Regions from separate parts of the Methylophaga sp. UBA2513 genome, predicted to be linked through region 2. Evidence: riboswitches for the same ligand, from Rfam matches in the RefSeq annotation. Region 2 holds a riboswitch; each other region holds the start of a gene.
The links. Region 2 has a riboswitch for cyclic di-GMP ahead of B3V56_RS07245 (hypothetical protein). Riboswitches for the same ligand answer to the same signal wherever they lie in the genome.
Positions count from the first base shown of each region.

Region 1 (4,439 bases), on a different contig from region 2:
CAAAGCAATCCATTTATTGCGTCCGCTTCGGTATTTCAGTTTTTTATCGCCACATCGCTGGCGCAATAAACAATCGACACTGCCTCGAGGCGAAAGATTAAGACTGGCATTACAGGACTTAGGACCTATCTTTGTAAAGTTTGGACAGGTGTTATCAACGCGTCGCGATCTCTTGCCGCCTGACATAGCCAATTCATTAGCTAAACTTCAAGACCAAGTAGCACCTTTTCCCGCTGAGCAAGCAAAACAACTGATTGATAAAGCCTATGAAGCAGAATCCATTGAGACATTATTTGCTCATATTGAACCTGAACCGCTTGCTTCAGCTTCCATCGCACAAGTACACGCAGCTACATTAAAAAGTGGTGAGCAAGTCGTTATAAAACTGGTTCGTCCTGGCATAGAGCCCATTATCAAGCGTGATATTGCTTTGTTGTATACCTTGGCATCTTTTGCTGAACGATACTGGTCTGAGGGAAAACGATTACGGCCCAGAGAGATCGTAGCTGAGCTTGAGAAGAACCTTTTTGATGAACTCGATATGTTGCGCGAGGCCTCTTCAGCCTCTCAACTGCAACGCAATTTTGAAGGCACCACCTTACTATATGTCCCCAAGATATACTGGAAGCTGACCAAGCCTAATATCCTGGTTCAAGAACGTATTTATGGCACGCCTATTAGCGATACTGAAGGTTTAATCGCGAAAGGTGTGGATATGGCAAAACTGGCAGAAATGGGGGTCGAAATCTTTTTCACCCAAGTATTCAAGCATAGTTTTTTCCATGCGGACATGCATCCCGGTAATATCATGGTGGATAGTCATGATCCGGCAAATCCACGTTATGTTGCTGTTGATTTTGGCATCATGGGGACATTATCTCCAGATGATCAGCGTTATTTAGCTGAAAATTTCCTTGCCTTTTTCAATCATGACTATCGCCGGGTTGCCGAGTTACATGTGCAATCAGGCTGGGTGCCGGCTGAGACTCGACTTGATGAGTTTGAAGCAGCCATAAGAAGTGTTTGTGAACCCATATTCGCTCGTCCTTTAAAAGAAATTTCTTTCGGACAACTGCTGCTGAGACTTTTCCAAACAGCGCGTCGTTTTAATATGGAAGTACAACCACAGTTGGTGCTGCTACAAAAAACCTTACTGAATATTGAAGGCTTGGGCCGTGACCTCTATCCAGATCTGGATCTATGGAAAACAGCCAAACCCATTTTAGAATCATGGATGAAGGAAAAAATGGGCTGGCAAGCAGCGTTAAGAACACTAAAGCAAGAAGCTCCTCATTGGGCTGAAACCTTACCCGAGATGCCGCGTCTATTATATGACCTGACTAAGAGAGCCCAAGATGGTCAGCTGAACGTTAATTTAGCATCACATGATATTCAACAGCTGCGTAAAGAAATCAAAAAAGCCAGTTATCGTAGTGCTGCTGCTACCTCTGGCGCTGCATTTTTGGTAGGCGCTGCCGTTATCACCGGTCTCGATGGTTACTCGACAACTATGTTTGCAGGGTTACCAGTACTGAGCTGGGTATTTGGGCTATGGGGGCTCGGTCTTATTTATTTTAGTATTTCAAACAAAAGTTAATTGTTATGTTTAAGTGGATTGGCCTTATTCTAGGCTTTATATTACTCAGTACGATGAGTGTAGGATTACTCATTTTAGGAATTTTTGGCGCACTGATTGGCTTACTGTTTGGTGGTTTTGCTGACCGTATACGAGCGTATGGTCTGGGCGGTGCTAATCCATTTACAAGTCAAACCCGTCAAACAGTTTTTCTTGAAACTGTGTTTGTTTTGATGGGGAAACTAGCGAAGGCAGATGGTCGAATCAGCCAGATTGAAATCGATCACGTGGAAGCCTTTATCAAAAAAATGGGGATGTCGGGTGAGCATCGACAAGAAGCCATCCGCCAATTTAAGCGAGGCGCAGAACCCGACTTTGATATTACAGACACAATGAATCATTTCAAACAACATTGTGGTAATACGTTTAATCTAAAACAAGTCTTACTGGTTTACCTGATAGTCATGGCCTTAGCCGATGGTAAGCTTGATCCACAAGAAAAAGATATTCTGGAACAAGTCTCTGCTCAGTTAGGATATAACCGGGCCGAGTTTAACCGTATTCTGGATATGGTGATGAGCCAGGCAAGTTTCGCAAGAGGTCATCAGCAGCAATACTCTTCCGGTCCGCAGCGCTCTTATTCTGATGAATTGGCCGATGCTTATAAAGCGCTTGGGGTGACTGAAAAGAGTTCTAATCAAGAAATTAAACGTGCTTATCGAAAACTGATGAGCCAATATCATCCGGATAAACTCATGGGACAAGGCGTTCCAGAAGATATGATTGCCGTTGCCACAGAGCAAGCGAAAGAAATTCAGTTAGCATACGATTTAATAAAAAAACATCGAGAACAAAATTAACAATTTCGTTTTATTTATTATTATCTGTTTGGTACTATTTTTTCTGGAAACACTTTAACCAAAGCCAAACTCGGTGTGAACCAAGGACGGAAAGTTACAGACCTTATGATACTAAGGTGGCTGTACTGCAATAATATCTAAGGAAAGAACACATGAAAAAAATAGTTTTTATCGCACTGGCTTTATTTACTGGTTTAACTAACGCTGCTATAGCTGCAACAAGCTTATCAACTAATGGTTCATGGCAAACAGCTAATGGCGACCTAAGTTCATTGCTCGGCCAGTCTGCACCAGCTACATGGTCTTACGATACAGACCTAGCATCAGCGACCCTTTACTCATCATATGCTCTTCCAAGCACAGGCACAGTGAGTACATACGTATCATCAAATTACGTTCTCTCAGGTACAGCTGCCCCCACTTTGTTTGATGGCAGCCAGTTTGCTCTCAGTATATTAGATAATACTATTGCAAACCTTGATGCATTCAATACAGATATCGTTACATCGATGGTGAATAAAGGTCTTAATCCTGATATCACAGGTGATGCGATTCTATTTACAACTAGCACTCTTTTTCCGGTGTCTGAATTCACAGAAAGTTTTTCTCTGTCTGGCCTGATGATGTTTGATAAAGACTTTTTCACTGGCCCTATATCAACATTACCTTCTGCTGATATTCTGCTTGATAATGCATTATTCATTTATGCATCACTTTCACATGAAATTAACTTTGAAGAAACTGGCTTTGCTAGTTATATCCAAACGCCATCAGCAGTGCCTGTACCTGCTGCCTTATGGATGTTTGCTCCAGCGTTGTTAGGTTTTCTTGGTTTGCGCCGCAAGGTGAATACTCAGGCTTAAAAAATTTAAGCACATAAAAGAAAAAAGCCGTAGTGATAAACTTCTACGGCTTTTTTGCTTAACACCCTTAATATTTGAGCTTTTTTATATCAAAACAGCCCGACTATTGAGCCATTATCATCAATATCAATACGTTCAGCAGCTGGGTGCTTAGGTAATCCAGGCATAGTCATCACATCCCCACAAAGTACAACCAGAAAACCAGCACCGTTTGACAGACGAACATCACGAATTGTCAGCGTATGATTCTCAGCCGTGCCACGTAAGCTCGGGTCACTGCTAAAAGAATACGGTGTTTTTGCCATACAAACTGGAATATCCCCGTGCTGCTCGTTCAACATAGCGATCTTATCCATCACTTTTTTATCAGCAACGACTTCACCACTGCCATATAGACGTTTAGCAACCTGATTAATTTTGTCCCATAGCGGTAAACTATCAGGATATAACAGACGACAAGGCTCAGCAGGGCTATCCAGTATTTCGACAACACGTTCCGCCAGTGTTTCGGCACCGGCCCCACCTTGTGCCCAATGACGAGCAAGAATGGCTTCAGCTCCCATTTCTTTTACAGCCGTTGTAATTAGTTCTATTTCTGCATCGCTATCATTAACAAAGTGATTGATGGCAACAACACAGCGTAGACCAAACTCATTTTGTAAGTTGCTTAAATGCCGTTTTAAATTAGCCAGTCCCACCTTTAACGCATCGAGGTTTTCTTCGCCAAGCTCTTTCAGTTCCAGACCACCGTGATATTTCAAGGCTTTTACTGTGGCGACAACAACAGCCATATCTGGCTTAATCCCAGCTTTGCGACACTTAATATCAATAAATTTCTCAGCACCTAAATCCGCTCCAAAGCCCGCCTCAGTGACCACATAATCACTCAGCTTAAGTGCCATTTTGGTTGAGATAACTGAATTACAGCCATGCGCTATGTTCGCAAATGGACCACCATGAACAAAGGCTGGATTATTTTCTAAGGTCTGCACAAGATTGGGTTTTATCGCTTCTTTTAGTAATGCAGCCATAGCACCGTGGGCCATGATTTCTCGAGCATATCTTGGTGTCCCATCAACGGAATAGCCGATCAGGATATCTCCCAAGCGTTGCTTCAGCTCAGGCAAAGAATTAGCTAGG
Region 1 covers NZ_DDNT01000020.1:154,035-158,473, reverse strand. Annotated here, with positions in the region: gene ubiB (ubiquinone biosynthesis regulatory protein kinase UbiB) at 1-1,597, shown strand, start outside; gene djlA (co-chaperone DjlA) at 1,603-2,436, shown strand; cyclic di-GMP riboswitch class I at 2,490-2,569, shown strand; gene B3V56_RS12450 (hypothetical protein) at 2,589-3,299, shown strand; gene B3V56_RS12445 (formate--tetrahydrofolate ligase) at 3,389-4,439, opposite strand, start outside.
Region 1: linked by a shared signal. The riboswitch ahead of B3V56_RS12450 (hypothetical protein) and the one ahead of B3V56_RS07245 (hypothetical protein) in region 2 are both predicted to bind cyclic di-GMP.

Region 2 (4,439 bases):
CCATTGATGCGCAGACAACCAAAGTTCTGATTGCCCTTGTTATGCGTTGGCATACAGAAGGTCGCACTGTCATTGCAGTATTGCACGACTTAAAACAAATCCGAGACTACTTTCCGAATGTCTTACTGCTGGCAAGAAAGCTTATTGGTTGGGGTACAACCAAAGAAGTGCTCACCACGGCCAATGTATTAAAGGCAGTGCAGCAGTCTGAATCCTGGTTTGGTCAGCTTGAGCCGACACTGTTTAATCAGGTTGAAACACCATGACCAGTTACCAATTACTGATTGAACCTTTTGCAGATTACGGATTTATGCGACGGGCGCTTATTGCCTCTGTATCACTGGGTTTGAGTGCCGGCCCCGTCGGCGTGTTGTTATTGCTACGTCGAATGAGCCTAATCGGGGATGCCATGAGTCATGCCGTATTACCTGGCGCAGCGATAGGCTTTTTGGTTGCTGGAGGCTTATCACTGATTGCCATGGGCATTGGCGGTTTGGTTGCCGGTATCAGCGTGGCATTACTATCAGGCTTTGTCAGTCGCACCACGATATTAAAAGAAGATGCCAGCTTTGCTACGTTTTATCTGACCTCACTGGCACTGGGTGTATTAATCGTCTCAATGCGTGGGTCAAATATTGATCTCTTACACGTACTCTTTGGCACCATACTGGCGATTGATGCCCAATCATTGTATCTGGTGGGTGGCGTAACTAGCTTGAGTCTTATTGTGTTAGCCATTATCTATCGACCACTGGTGGTTGATTGCTTTGATCCCGGCTTCTTAAAAGCCGTAGGTGGTTATGGCCCTGTTTATCATTTCTTATTTTTATTTCTGGTTGTGTTGAACTTGGTCGCCGGCTTTCAGACATTAGGCACGCTTATGGCTGTAGGAATCATGATGTTACCCGCTGCTATCGCTCAACTGTGGACCAGAACACTGCCAATGATGCTGGTCATTGCTGCATCGAGTGGTGCCTTTTCTGGCTTTATCGGTCTGCTAATTTCTTACCACTTAGGTTCGGCGTCCGGACCAACTATTATTTTGACCAGCAGTTTTATCTATCTTGTCACTCTGTGCGTTGCCCCACAAGGGGTGTTAAAGCAGTGGTTCTATCGCTACAAACTCTAGTATCAAAACAAAAGGTTCACTATGTATAAACCGTTATTCACCTATCTGATTCTTATCGGCCTAACTTTTGTCATCAAATCCGCTTCCGCTAACACTATCAATGCTGTCACCAGCTTTGGCATTTTGGCTGATGTCGTCAAAAACGTAGGTGGCAAGCATGTAAAAGTGACCAGTATTGTGCCACCTAATGGTGACCCACACAGCTACGAGCCCTCCCCAGGTGATGTAAAGTTAATCAAATCCGCAGACGTCATCTTTTTAAGTGGCATGGGTTTAGAGAACTGGTTTCAACGTTTAGCGAAAGCCGCCGGCACCAGCACAGCTCCGATTGCTGTTTCAAAAGGTATTGAGACCTATTCTGTAACAGCCGGCTATGGCCAGTTCAGAACGGATCCACACGTATGGAATGATGTCGATAATGTTCAGGTTTGGGTTAATAATATTGAAGCGGCCTTGATTGAAGTCAGACCAGATCTGACAAATGAAATACAACAGGCTGCTCAAGCGTACAGGGAAAAACTGACGGCACTGGATGCCAATATCCACGCAAAGCTGACAAGCCTGCCCACTGACAAACGTGACATTTTAACCAGCCATGACGCATTTAGTTATTACACAAAAGCCTATGGCGTCAGGTTTTTGTCTCCCCAGGGCGTATCCACAGAAACCGAAGCCTCAGCTGCTACCATCGCTAAACTCATCGATCAGATTAAACAGCTTGGCGTAACACGTTATTTTCTTGAAAACTCTAATAACACCCGTTTGATCAAGCAGATTGCTAACGCCACCGGGGCAAAACCAGGCGGCAGACTCTATCCCGAGTCGTTATCTGAAGAAAATGGCCCGGCTGCAACCTATATAAAACTAATGCAATACAACACACAACAAATCGTCACGGCCCTTTCCGAATAACGCCGAGATACCCAGGCTATTTATCTTCAGATAGTCTGGGTAGTGGCTCCTTAAACCGTTACACATGGTTTATATGCATAACTATTCTCAGAGAAAATCAGTCGGGACAAGGGCAAAACTGGCTCCGCTTAGTTGAGTTTCGACATCAATTCACGAACCTCTTCAGCACGTAATGGCCGCACCAGACGATCCACTTCTTGACCATTGTCTAGCAGTATCAATGTCGGCCAGAGTTTGACCCTAAACCCACGGCCCAGTCGCTTGCCCTTGCCATCATAGATTTTGATATGACGCAGCTCCGTATGTTCATTGATCACTTCGTTGATCGCTGCACGTGCTGCCTGACAATGACCACACCAGGGCGCACCAAACTCAAGTAATACCTTACCCGGCAATTCGCTGGTTTGATCAAAGGTCAATGTTTCCTGTAGATATCCTGAGTCGGCATCAGCTTGATCGATGTTCATATAATTAACTCTATGGGTAAATGACAATCTCTTTACTCAAACGCCGAAAGACTCTTCTCTCAGCCACAAAAAAAAAGGTTCATTTGCCATATCATCTTGCCATAAGTTTCTTTCAGGCAATAAAAAAGCCGTAATGAACTTAATCATTACGGCTTTAATCGGTTTAACAGTCTGGGTATTAAGCGACTGTTTTTTGAGCTCTACGACGTAAGCCCATGAAACCTAATAATGCAGGCGCAAACAAGAATGCTGCAGCAGGAATAGGCACTGCAGATACATTTAATGACATACCACCGATGTTGTCACCGTAGTTACTATCATTGATGAAGAACTGAACTGTGGCATCAGATAACAGTGTAAATGTTGCACCAAGTGCGTTCAGCAGCGCTAAATCTGCTGTCTCATATCTACCAGTATCGCTAGTGATGATATGAGTAGTGCCAGACGGTGTAGTGAATGAGTAGTTGTTGACCCAGCCTTTTGAACAACCAGTGCCATCAGCACTACAACCTTGCACTTTACCCCAAGCATTCCACGCTGTGTATGTGTCATCTTTAAATGGGCTTATTGAATAAGTACCTGCTTTCAGGTTGAGTTCAACAGCATTCGAAGAAGTGTTTGTTTTTGCATCAAGATGGACAGTTGCTGCGTTAGCAGTCAACGGCGCCATAATTAACAACCCGAGTGCGATTAATAAGTTTTTGCTAAATAACTTCATTACATAAGCCTTTGTTATTCTGCAACCCAGCCATCTTTATTCACTACTTATAAAGACCTGAAGCTTTCCGTGCTTGGCTCACACCAAGGTTGGCTTTATTAAGAAATTAATTTACTACAGCTACAGGGTAAATCGCTTTTATAGCTCAATCAATTGTACATTGGTACTAGAAGGCCTATATAAAAGTGGGTTTTGGCGATTTCTAGCATTAAGACTTCCCCACTCACATCAATCTGAACAGGCAAAGCTGGTTAGGAATACAACTATGTATCAAGTAGATAAATCAAACTCAGCGCGAAAATAACGTAACAAGCTAAAGTGAAAAATGACCAAACCAGAGAGCGAGTAGCCCTGACTTTTCCCCACCATAAGCTAGGTTCTCAATAAAGATCGCTTCTTGCATGCACTTGGCAATAAAGTGCATCGCCACCACAGCAAACAGAAACTGAATCAACGCTGGCACCCAACTCAAAACAGTCGCGCTTATCACTATTACTATTCATTATTCTCACGTGGATGTAGCTCAGACTCTATCCACTGCGCGACTTCTTGTTTGTCTTTTCGTTTTACCATCTGCCTAGTATTGATGTCTTTTGGATAAACGCAAGTGCCTGTATTGTGCTTCAACACAAATGCGCGTTTCGCCCCAACAGGGTGTTTACTTGGCGCATGAATTACTGCGGATCTTAACTCGAGACATTCAACGTCTTCCAGTGAAGCGTTTAAACCTATTTCATTTTGAGTCTTTTCAATAATGTCTCGAAATGTTCCTAAAATCAGATAACTACCATTTAGCAACGGCCCTTGACGCAAGGTTTGCTGCACATTTTGCTCCGTAACATTAATGCGCTCAAACTCGGTCACAGCAAGCTTATGCTCCTCCCCGGACGTCATTTTTATCACGGCTTGTACACACACCACATGAACAGGCCGCTCCCCCATATTCACCAACATACACAGCGCATCGGGGTTCTCATTTTGAGCATGGTGAAAAAGAAGATAGGGCCGATTATTACGGCGATATTGACTAAGAATTAACTGTAAATAGACAAGCCAGATAATGGCCATAACAGCAGAGCTGACGGGGCCAACATACTCCATAGGTTCTCCTCCTCCGTGGGAAATTAATGTTTAGAGGGGTACTGACTAAGAACTCAGTGATGAGTTTCATTTAGTAAATTGATGAAGTGTGTGAGTGAGAAATCTATAGAAA
Region 2 covers NZ_DDNT01000010.1:276,270-280,708, forward strand. Annotated here, with positions in the region: gene B3V56_RS07225 (metal ABC transporter ATP-binding protein) at 1-266, shown strand, start outside; gene B3V56_RS07230 (metal ABC transporter permease) at 263-1,129, shown strand; gene B3V56_RS07235 (metal ABC transporter solute-binding protein, Zn/Mn family) at 1,151-2,041, shown strand; gene B3V56_RS07240 (thioredoxin family protein) at 2,170-2,508, opposite strand; gene B3V56_RS07245 (hypothetical protein) at 2,687-3,226, opposite strand; cyclic di-GMP riboswitch class I at 3,244-3,330, opposite strand; gene B3V56_RS07250 (hypothetical protein) at 3,540-3,716, opposite strand; gene B3V56_RS07255 (hypothetical protein) at 3,722-4,327, opposite strand; gene B3V56_RS07260 (DUF6228 family protein) at 4,431-4,439, opposite strand, start outside.

Region 3 (4,439 bases), on a different contig from region 2:
TAATGGTGTGGGTTTACTGCCACGGCTCAAGAAAATTGAATCTTTAACCAATGTGAAGAAAATGACGCTTGAACAACGTATCGCGTTTTCAAAAGAGCATTTTTCACGTCGATCATAATCAACAATTGTTTTACACTGCTGGGACATTCATGCGTTTGCTATAGGAGAGACTTATGTCATCGGTCAATAAAAGCAGTAGTCTGATTCTTGGTGTCGCTTTATTTCTCGGTCTTAGTACCCTGGGTTGGTTTCTATCTAATGCTGCAATCGAATATAAAGAATACGAACGAACAGTTACAGTAAAAGGGCTAGCTGAACAAGAGTTCACTGCAGATATCGTCATCTGGCCAATCCAGTTCACTCTGGCAAGTAATAATTTACAAGGCTTATACAATGATGTTGATAGCAATACCAACACCATTATTTCGTTTCTGACCCAACAAGGTATAAAACGTGATGATGTCACCATCAGCGCGCCAGCCATCACCGACAAATCTGCACAGCAATATGGTGGCAATCAACGTGCTGAATTTCGATATACGGCTGTACAGACCGTTACTGTATATTCAGAGGCCATTGACACCGTCAGAGAAGTGATGGGGCAACTCTCTGAACTTGGCAAGCAAGGCATTGTGTTAACAGGCAATAATTACGCGGCTCAACCAGAGTATTTATTTACACGTCTTAATTCAATTAAGCCTCAGATGATTGAAGAAGCGACACGTAAAGCCCGTGAAGTAGCAGAAAAATTTGCTCAAGACTCAGACAGCACCTTGGGTAAAATTCGTAAGGCGCGCCAAGGCCAATTCAGCATCAGTTCACGCGACAACAATAATCCACAAATAAAAAAGGTACGCGTTGTTTCTACCATAGAGTATTACTTATCTGATTAATGTCAGAACACAATAAACGACACAAGGGCCGTGGCTCAGTAAATAACATCGATGGTCGTTTTAATGAGTTTCAACGCACTGAGGTTGATGATGGCTGGTTTCATAGTGAAGTCAGTCCTCTTTCGACAGAGGTAAGTGAAGAAACACCTCGTAAAATTATCAGTCGAAACCAATCACCTGATCTACCATTTCAGCAAACGATTAACCCTTACCGTGGCTGTGAGCATGGCTGCATTTATTGTTACGCCAGACCTACCCACGCTTATCTGGGATTGTCTCCAGGCTTGGATTTTGAAACAAAACTCACGGTCAAACCCAATGCTGCTGACTTACTTCGGCATGAGTTAATGGCAAAGAATTACCAGTGCTCAATACTATCTCTTGGCGCTAACACTGATCCTTATCAGCCAATAGAACGTGATCATAAACTCACACGACAGATACTCAAGGTGATGCTGGAATTTAGCCATCCAGTTAATATTGTCACAAAGTCATCTATGATAGAACGTGATATCGACATACTTAAACAACTTGCAGAAAAACAACTGGTACATGTGCAATTGTCTATCACGACCTTGGATAAAACACTTGCCAGAAAACTTGAGCCAAGAGCCAGCAGTGCACAAAGACGCCTGCAAACGATTAGCATATTAAAGGGTAATGGCATCCCTGTTTCTGTTCTGATTGCCCCTGTCATTCCTGTTCTTACAGATACAGAGTTAGAAGCGATTATTGATGCTTCTGCAAAAGCAGGCGCTAGCAATATTGACTATATTTTTGTGAGATTACCAAGAGAAGTCAGCCCCCTCTTCAATGATTGGTTACACAGTCATTATCCAGATAAGGCTGAACATGTTATGAATCGCATTAAAGATTCCAGGAATGGCAAAACCAATGACCCACGATTTGGTTTTAGACTTGAAGGTCAGGGGTTCTATGCGGATATGATCAAAAAACGATTCAACGTAGCGGTAAAAAAATACCCCATAAACCAATCTTCATTGGTTCTACGAACCGACTTATTTCACAAACCATCAAAGCAAATGGATTTGTTTTAGAAAAGAGCATCTTTATTAGACATAAAAAAGGGGAACCGAAGTTCCCCTTTCAATCTAACTAACAATTGTTAACTTGATTTTTGATTTCAAGTTTTATGCTGCTACTGCAGTTTTTCTACGCATGCCCAATAATCCTAATAAGGCTGGTGCGAATAAAAATAATGCAGCTGGTACAGGTACTGCAGATACTGATACATCATATTTCAAAATACTAGATGTAGCGTCGATAATATCAACAGCGTAGTACACACCAGCAGTTAAAAATGCTGTAAAGCTAAAGTCGCCAGTGATGTTGAAGTACTGTGTACTACCAGTGTAACCACCTGATGGACCTGTGATTTCACTGAATACAAGTACTGCACTATCAAGAGCAGTAAATGGGTTAAATGACCATTCAACCTTTACTGCAGTATCAGTGTCTGAGGTTAAATCGAAGCCTGAAGACCAACTGCTTGATTCACCTACAGTACCACCTGCTAAAACTGTACTGTTGTTGTTTACATCAACGCTTTGAGAAGCACCTGATGAACCAATTCCAGTCAAATTTAACGTAGCGGCATTAACACCAACCGAAAACAAAAGAGCTACAGCAAATAGCATCGCTTTTTTCATAATAAATTCCTATTTAATCTATGAAGCAATGCAACCCGGCCATCTCCAATTACATTAGAGATCCGTGGCTTTCCGACCCCGTCTCACGACGAGTTTGGCTTTATAAAAAACACATCACAAATAACTAATGATGTGACCATCTGAACTATTTCAGATGATTCGATGGTACAAATCACTGAATTTCAGAACCATACCAGTTAGTTAAATCTGGGATGTAACGCACAGCATTTGCTTGATCGCGTGATAATGATCACAAAAAAACTGTGAACTGGTTGTGAATTATTGCAAGAATTAACAATGAGACTTTCTATACACCGGGAATATGGAGTTGCATTATCAGCTTCATTGCGTTATCGCTAGATAGCAGCGAACGCATGTCACTTTACAAAAGTTAACTTTTGTAAAGAAAATACAAAACACGTTATTTTCTATCGCGTCTGGTTGGGTTAGAATTTCCTTGCTGGTAAAACCCAGCGCTCAATTTCAAAGCCAACCTTGGTGTGAGCCAAGCACGGAAAGCTACAGGTCTCAATTCTACTGATAAAAATGAGATGGCTGAGTTGCATTTTCACTTTGCGAATAAGGAAAATGGCATGAAAAAAATGTTACAAAACCTTCTCTTGGGTGGCTTCATTCTTGGAGCAATATCCACAACAGCTATGGCTGCACCTCAGCCCGTTGATTTGTCTTCATGGAAGGCAAATGGTAACGGTAACTGGGTATTACAGTCGGGTAATAATGCTGTTCAACAAGGAATCAACGGTACTCCAACCGTCTTTCACAACAATAAAAATAGCCAGGGCACGGCATTATCAGGTCAGATAACAGTAAAGACGACTGCTGATGATGATTATATCGGGTTTGTCTTGGGTTATAACAATAACGATCTAACCAACTCATCTGCTGATTATTTACTCATCGACTGGAAACAAGGAGATCAAACCTATTACGGTGCTGGTCAAAAAGGACTGGCCATCTCACAGGTCAGGGACGTATTGGGTGATAACTCTGGTGCTTGGTCTCATGATCCAAGCAAAAATGTGACCGAATTAGCCCGTGCAACTAACTTGGGCGATACAGGTTGGCTAGATAATACAACATATGACTTTGATATTACCTTTACATCCTCTTTAGTTGAAGTCTTTGTCAATGGTATAAAAGAGTTAAGTATTACTGGTGCATTCAGTAATGGGTCTTTCGGTTTTTATAACTACAGCCAGCAAAGTGTGCTTTATGCTGGAATTGAAGAAGTTGATGTACCATCTGCAGTTCCTGTTCCTGGTGCATTATTAATGTTTGCTCCTGCTCTATTAGGATTTATCGGCCTGCGCCGTAAAGCGAAATAATATCCAGCAATAAAAAAGCCGTGGTCCTGTACCACGGCTTTTTCACAATACTCAATATCTTGTCAGATAATTGAAGTGTCTCAGAAAAGTTTAAATTTCCCGAGCTAGAGCACGTTTTTTCTACGTAGACCAAGGAACCCTAACAGGGCTGGGGCTAAAAGAAAAAATGCTGCAGGAACAGGGACTTCAGAAACTGATTGCAGTGATACGTCATATTTAAAGACGTTTCGATTACCATTCAGCAAATTAACAGAGGCAACTGTGCCTGCGTAAATCAAACCTGTAAACCTGAAATCACCTGAAATATCAAACAACTGAACTGGATCAACCCCATTATCAAAAGAAATGGTGGCTTCTGTCAGCGCAGCTACAGGATTAAATGACCACTCAATAATGGTAGAGGTATCTTCTGTTGTAGTCACATCGTAAGTTGAACTCCATGGCTCGTCACCGTTAGTGACGGTACCACTACCTAACACCGTGCTTCCTGTATCTACTGAGGTGGTCTGAGTGGCATTAGTTGACCCTGT
Region 3 covers NZ_DDNT01000001.1:82,390-86,828, forward strand. Annotated here, with positions in the region: gene B3V56_RS00375 (alpha-L-glutamate ligase-like protein) at 1-118, shown strand, start outside; gene B3V56_RS00380 (SIMPL domain-containing protein) at 174-893, shown strand; gene B3V56_RS00385 (PA0069 family radical SAM protein) at 893-1,951, shown strand; gene B3V56_RS00390 (hypothetical protein) at 2,045-2,563, opposite strand; cyclic di-GMP riboswitch class I at 2,590-2,672, opposite strand; cyclic di-GMP riboswitch class I at 3,042-3,131, shown strand; gene B3V56_RS00395 (PEP-CTERM sorting domain-containing protein) at 3,157-3,909, shown strand; gene B3V56_RS00400 (hypothetical protein) at 4,014-4,439, opposite strand, start outside.
Region 3: linked by a shared signal. The riboswitch ahead of B3V56_RS00395 (PEP-CTERM sorting domain-containing protein) and the one ahead of B3V56_RS07245 (hypothetical protein) in region 2 are both predicted to bind cyclic di-GMP.

Region 4 (4,439 bases), on a different contig from region 2:
GAAAAATGGATGCCATCCCAGTTATAGTCGATATTTAGGGACACAGAATTACTGTTTACATTTTTACCATCAGACTCATCTATACTGCGATAACGATACCCAAATGCGAGTGACCATTTTTCATATATATCCCATCTCAAGCTAGGAGAGAAATCGATATATTTTGTGGTAATACTGCTGATATCGTCAGCACTTGTGTACTCACGGTAAGTCGTTGATACACTAGCTTTAAGCTTTTCTGACAGTTCTCTACTGTAGCTGAGAGTATATGCATCCTGCTCGTTCACAGCGCCAGTGCTAGAAGGTAGTAATGAACGACTAGCTGATAGACTCATGGAGTCTAACTCACCATTTTTCGTAGCGCTCAAGGAGTAGTTAAGCCCAGAACTACTACTAGTTGTTGTTAAACCATTAGAAAAAGTATTTTCACTATCCAAGTAACGCGCACCTAACAAACCATTAATAACCCACAATTCAGTTAATTGATATGTAGAGGTAAAGCCTGCTGTGTATGTATCGTATTCATTATCTAGACTTTCTGATTCGGCAGAGTAATTTACGTATCCTAGGGATATACCACCACTTAGTCTTTCAGAATATTGATGTTGCCAGGCTAAGTTTAAACTCTTAGTCTCATTATCAGTCAATCGAGAATTGTTAGATAATAATGAATTATTCGTTGTTGAAGATTGTGTCCGCTCTTGGTAAGAAGCACTGGTTGTAATTGTATCTAACTCAGTCAAGCTATAACTAAAATTTGGAGATATAGATTTAATCGTGGTTGTAGATGTATTGCTAAAATCTGCTGTGTCTTCTTCCGCGATAGATCTTGACTCTCTTTCAGAATAATCTAGGTTTATTCCATAAGAGCTTCTTTCAGTCGAGCGAGATGTAGAAAAACCAATGAAAGGGTTTTCAGTATCAAGATCATTCAAGTCTTGGTAACGACTGATTCTATATCCCATCCGTAATCGAGACTCTGAATTCTCTAGATTTCTTGATAGTGATAATGTCGGGTTAATTTTTAGACTGAAGTCACCTTTTTTGTCTTCCCTTAATAGTTCATTATCATCGTATTTAAACTGTGGGTCAGCTTCAAAATCAATTCCCCACTCTGCAGCATTTACAGAGCTGGCGAACAAAATAGCAACTGTCAGTGATAGCTTTGTTTTCATCAACTTCACAGTTATGTTGAACTAAGGAATTATCATGACATCACCACTCTCAAGTGTGATGTTTGTTTTGAGTTGTTTGCCTTTTTTAATTTCAGCGTATTTGACTGGGAGCACTTTTTGGCTCTCTCCATCTCTCCTGAGCACAATAATGTTATTCTCTTCGGCATAGGGTGATAATCCACCGGCTAAACTCAATGCCTGCATAGCATCTAGTGGTTGATTCATAACAAACGACCCTGGATTAAGTACTTTCCCCAAAATATGTACTCTATTACCTTCAACACTTGTCACGGATACTGTAACAACTGGGTCAGCTAAATATTCACCAAGCTTTTTAGTTAATTCTGCCTCTACATTGGCAACTGTTTTATCTTTAGCCACTATTTCGCCTGCAAGTGGGAAAGTCACCACTCCATCAGGAAGAACAACTGCTTGCTTTTGCAGAGCTTCTTCGTTCCATACTGAGATATCTAAAATATCTCCAGAGTTTAGTAGATAACGTTCTTCTTCAGCTAATACTGCTGTAGAAAAAGATAATAATAAAGAAAACATTAAGATCAAGCGTTTAGACATTGAAGAAAATCCTTATCTATAATTGACATTCAAAATTGATATTAACACTCTATTTTTCAAAAAAAAAGGGAGCATTCGCTCCCTCCAAAAATATCTTAGTTAACCTACTGTTAACTTAAGTATTATTATGCAGCCACTGCGTTCTTTCTTCTAAGCCCTAAAAAGCCTAATAAAGCAGGAGCAAACAAGAATAATGCTGCTGGCACAGGTACTTCTGACACAGAAACATCATACTTGAATACATCACGGCTAGCGTTAAGAATATCTACAGCATAATTTACACCAGCTTCTAAAAACATAACAAACGAGTAATCACCAGTTATGTCAATAAGTGTTGTATAGACTGGGTAATCAGCTTCAGCTGTAAATCCGAGTTGAGCATTGGTAAAATTCGACTCTGGATTAAATGACCATTCAATTTTTACGTAAGTGTCTTCAGAACTACTTAGATTGAAAAATGACTTCCACGTATCACTAGGACCTGTCCCTTCAGTCACAAAACCACCACCTAAGACAGTTTGTCCACTGGAGATACTGACATCTTGTGTCGCATTCGATGCGCCCGCCACGTCAAAAGATAAAGTCGCTGCATTAACACCAACAGAGAACATTAGAGCTACTAAAAATAGCATCGCTTTTTTCATAATAAACTTCCTTATGCATAAGTTAAAACAAGCAATGCAGCCCAGCCATCTTCAGCGTCAAAGATCTGTGGCTTTCCGACCCCGCCTCACGACGAGTTTGGCTTTAATTAATTATCAAATTTGAGTTTGATAATTACCTATCTGACTTTTTCAGATGGTTCCATGTTAAGGGTCTAGTTCAGAGTCTGTCTATTGTACCTTGGTACAATGTTTACATATATTTACGTAGTCGACCTAGACTTCGTCACTAACAATAACATCAGCCAATAAAAAGGGAGCTTAAGCTCCCTTTTTATTTTCTGTTTTGCTTTTACTTATGCGGCAACAGCAGCTTTTCTACGAAGACCCAAAAAGCCCAATAGAGCTGGAGCAAACAAGAATAACGCTGCTGGAACAGGTACAGCTGAAACACCAAATGACATATTACCCAAAGCAGGTTGAATATCAAATGTTACAGCGTAAAAACCTTCTGCAAGGTTTAACATTGTCGTGAAATCAGGCGCAACGGCGAAAACCATAGTTCCGATTGTAAGTGTACCAGCTACAAACTTGCTAGATGGAGAAAAGTCAAAATCAATAGCAGACAATCCGCCATCGATAACTTCAAGTGTGAAAGACGTTGTAGTATCACCAAATGATGTACTTACTGCACTTGAACCATTATCGAAAATGGTAGCACTGTCTGAAGTTGTTAAGTTGTATGTCGCCGCGTTGGCAGCAACAGAAAACATCATAGCTACGATAAATAGCATCGCTTTTTTCATAATAAACTTCCTTATGCATAGGTTGAAAAAACAAGCAATGCAACCCAGCCATCTTTATATTTAAAGATCTGTGGCTTTCCGACCCCGCCTCACAGCGAGTTTGGCTTTAATTACACAACATCTAACCTGCTGACATTGTGTAAGACCATTTGTATATGATCTTGCTACAAAGCCATCACCGTTGATGTCTATTGTTCTGATTTCTACTGAAAATAATCACGATAACGAGTGTTATCTAGCACCCAAGATTGATGCATCTATTTCAGTAGTATTTCTATGATACCGTGTCTCAGGACAGGCAACAAGTTTATTTTCCTAAGTAAAATTACTAATAAGCTGAGTCGAGATTTCAATAGGCATTTTTACCTACAAACCCCTTAAATATCGTTAAGAAAATAATTTCTATATCCAGAAGTAATGACCAGTTCTGTATATATTTTAGATCGTAATGCACACGACCTTGCATTTTGTCCAAGGTATCAGTTTCCCCCCTAAAGCCATTTATCTGGGCTAAGCCCGTAATACCTGGTTTGACTTTATGTCTCAACATATACCCTTGAATCTGAGCACGGTATTGTTCGTTATGCGCTACAGCATGGGGTCGTGGTCCTACAATCGACATACTTCCGCCCAATGAATTAAAGAATTGGGGTAACTCATCCAGTGATGTTCTTCTCAAAAAGCCACCAAATGGTGTGATACGGCTATCATTTTTTTGTGCTTGTGTGACGGTGTCTCCATCCTCTGTTACCGTCATCGTACGGAATTTCCATACCTTAATTTTTTCACCGTCCATGCCGTAGCGTGTTTGCTTGAAAAACACGGGGCCCTTCGATGTCAATTTAACCCCTGCGGCAATCACCATCATAGGAAGAGCGATCATCGTCAGGATAAGACTACTTAGGATAATATCTTCCAGCCGTTTAAGGATACTATCGATACCAGCAAAAGGGGTTTCATAGACTGAAATGGCGGTGATTCCCTGGTAATCGACCCATCGAGAATTAAGCAAGTTAAATGTGAATAAGTCAGGAACAAGATATACAGAAGCCGTACTATCGGCTAATAGCTCAGTAATGTGTCTGATTCTATGCTCAGCAGACATAGCCAAGGTGATGTAAACAGTATCAACCTTCCCTGCCTTACAATCTTCAATGAGTTGATTGAAATCACCTGCTTTCTTATTTGTTACGACCAGATTAGGTTCTGTTTCTACCCGTTTTTGTGAACGGTCATCATAGTATCCAACCAGCCTAAATCCAGACCAATCCATTTCGTTAAAT
Region 4 covers NZ_DDNT01000014.1:152,116-156,554, forward strand. Annotated here, with positions in the region: gene B3V56_RS08485 (hypothetical protein) at 1-1,175, opposite strand, end outside; gene B3V56_RS08490 (polysaccharide biosynthesis/export family protein) at 1,197-1,748, opposite strand; gene B3V56_RS08495 (hypothetical protein) at 1,874-2,392, opposite strand; cyclic di-GMP riboswitch class I at 2,425-2,504, opposite strand; gene B3V56_RS08500 (hypothetical protein) at 2,707-3,156, opposite strand; cyclic di-GMP riboswitch class I at 3,192-3,271, opposite strand; gene B3V56_RS08505 (undecaprenyl-phosphate glucose phosphotransferase) at 3,506-4,439, opposite strand, start outside.
Region 4: linked by a shared signal. The riboswitch ahead of B3V56_RS08495 (hypothetical protein) and the one ahead of B3V56_RS07245 (hypothetical protein) in region 2 are both predicted to bind cyclic di-GMP.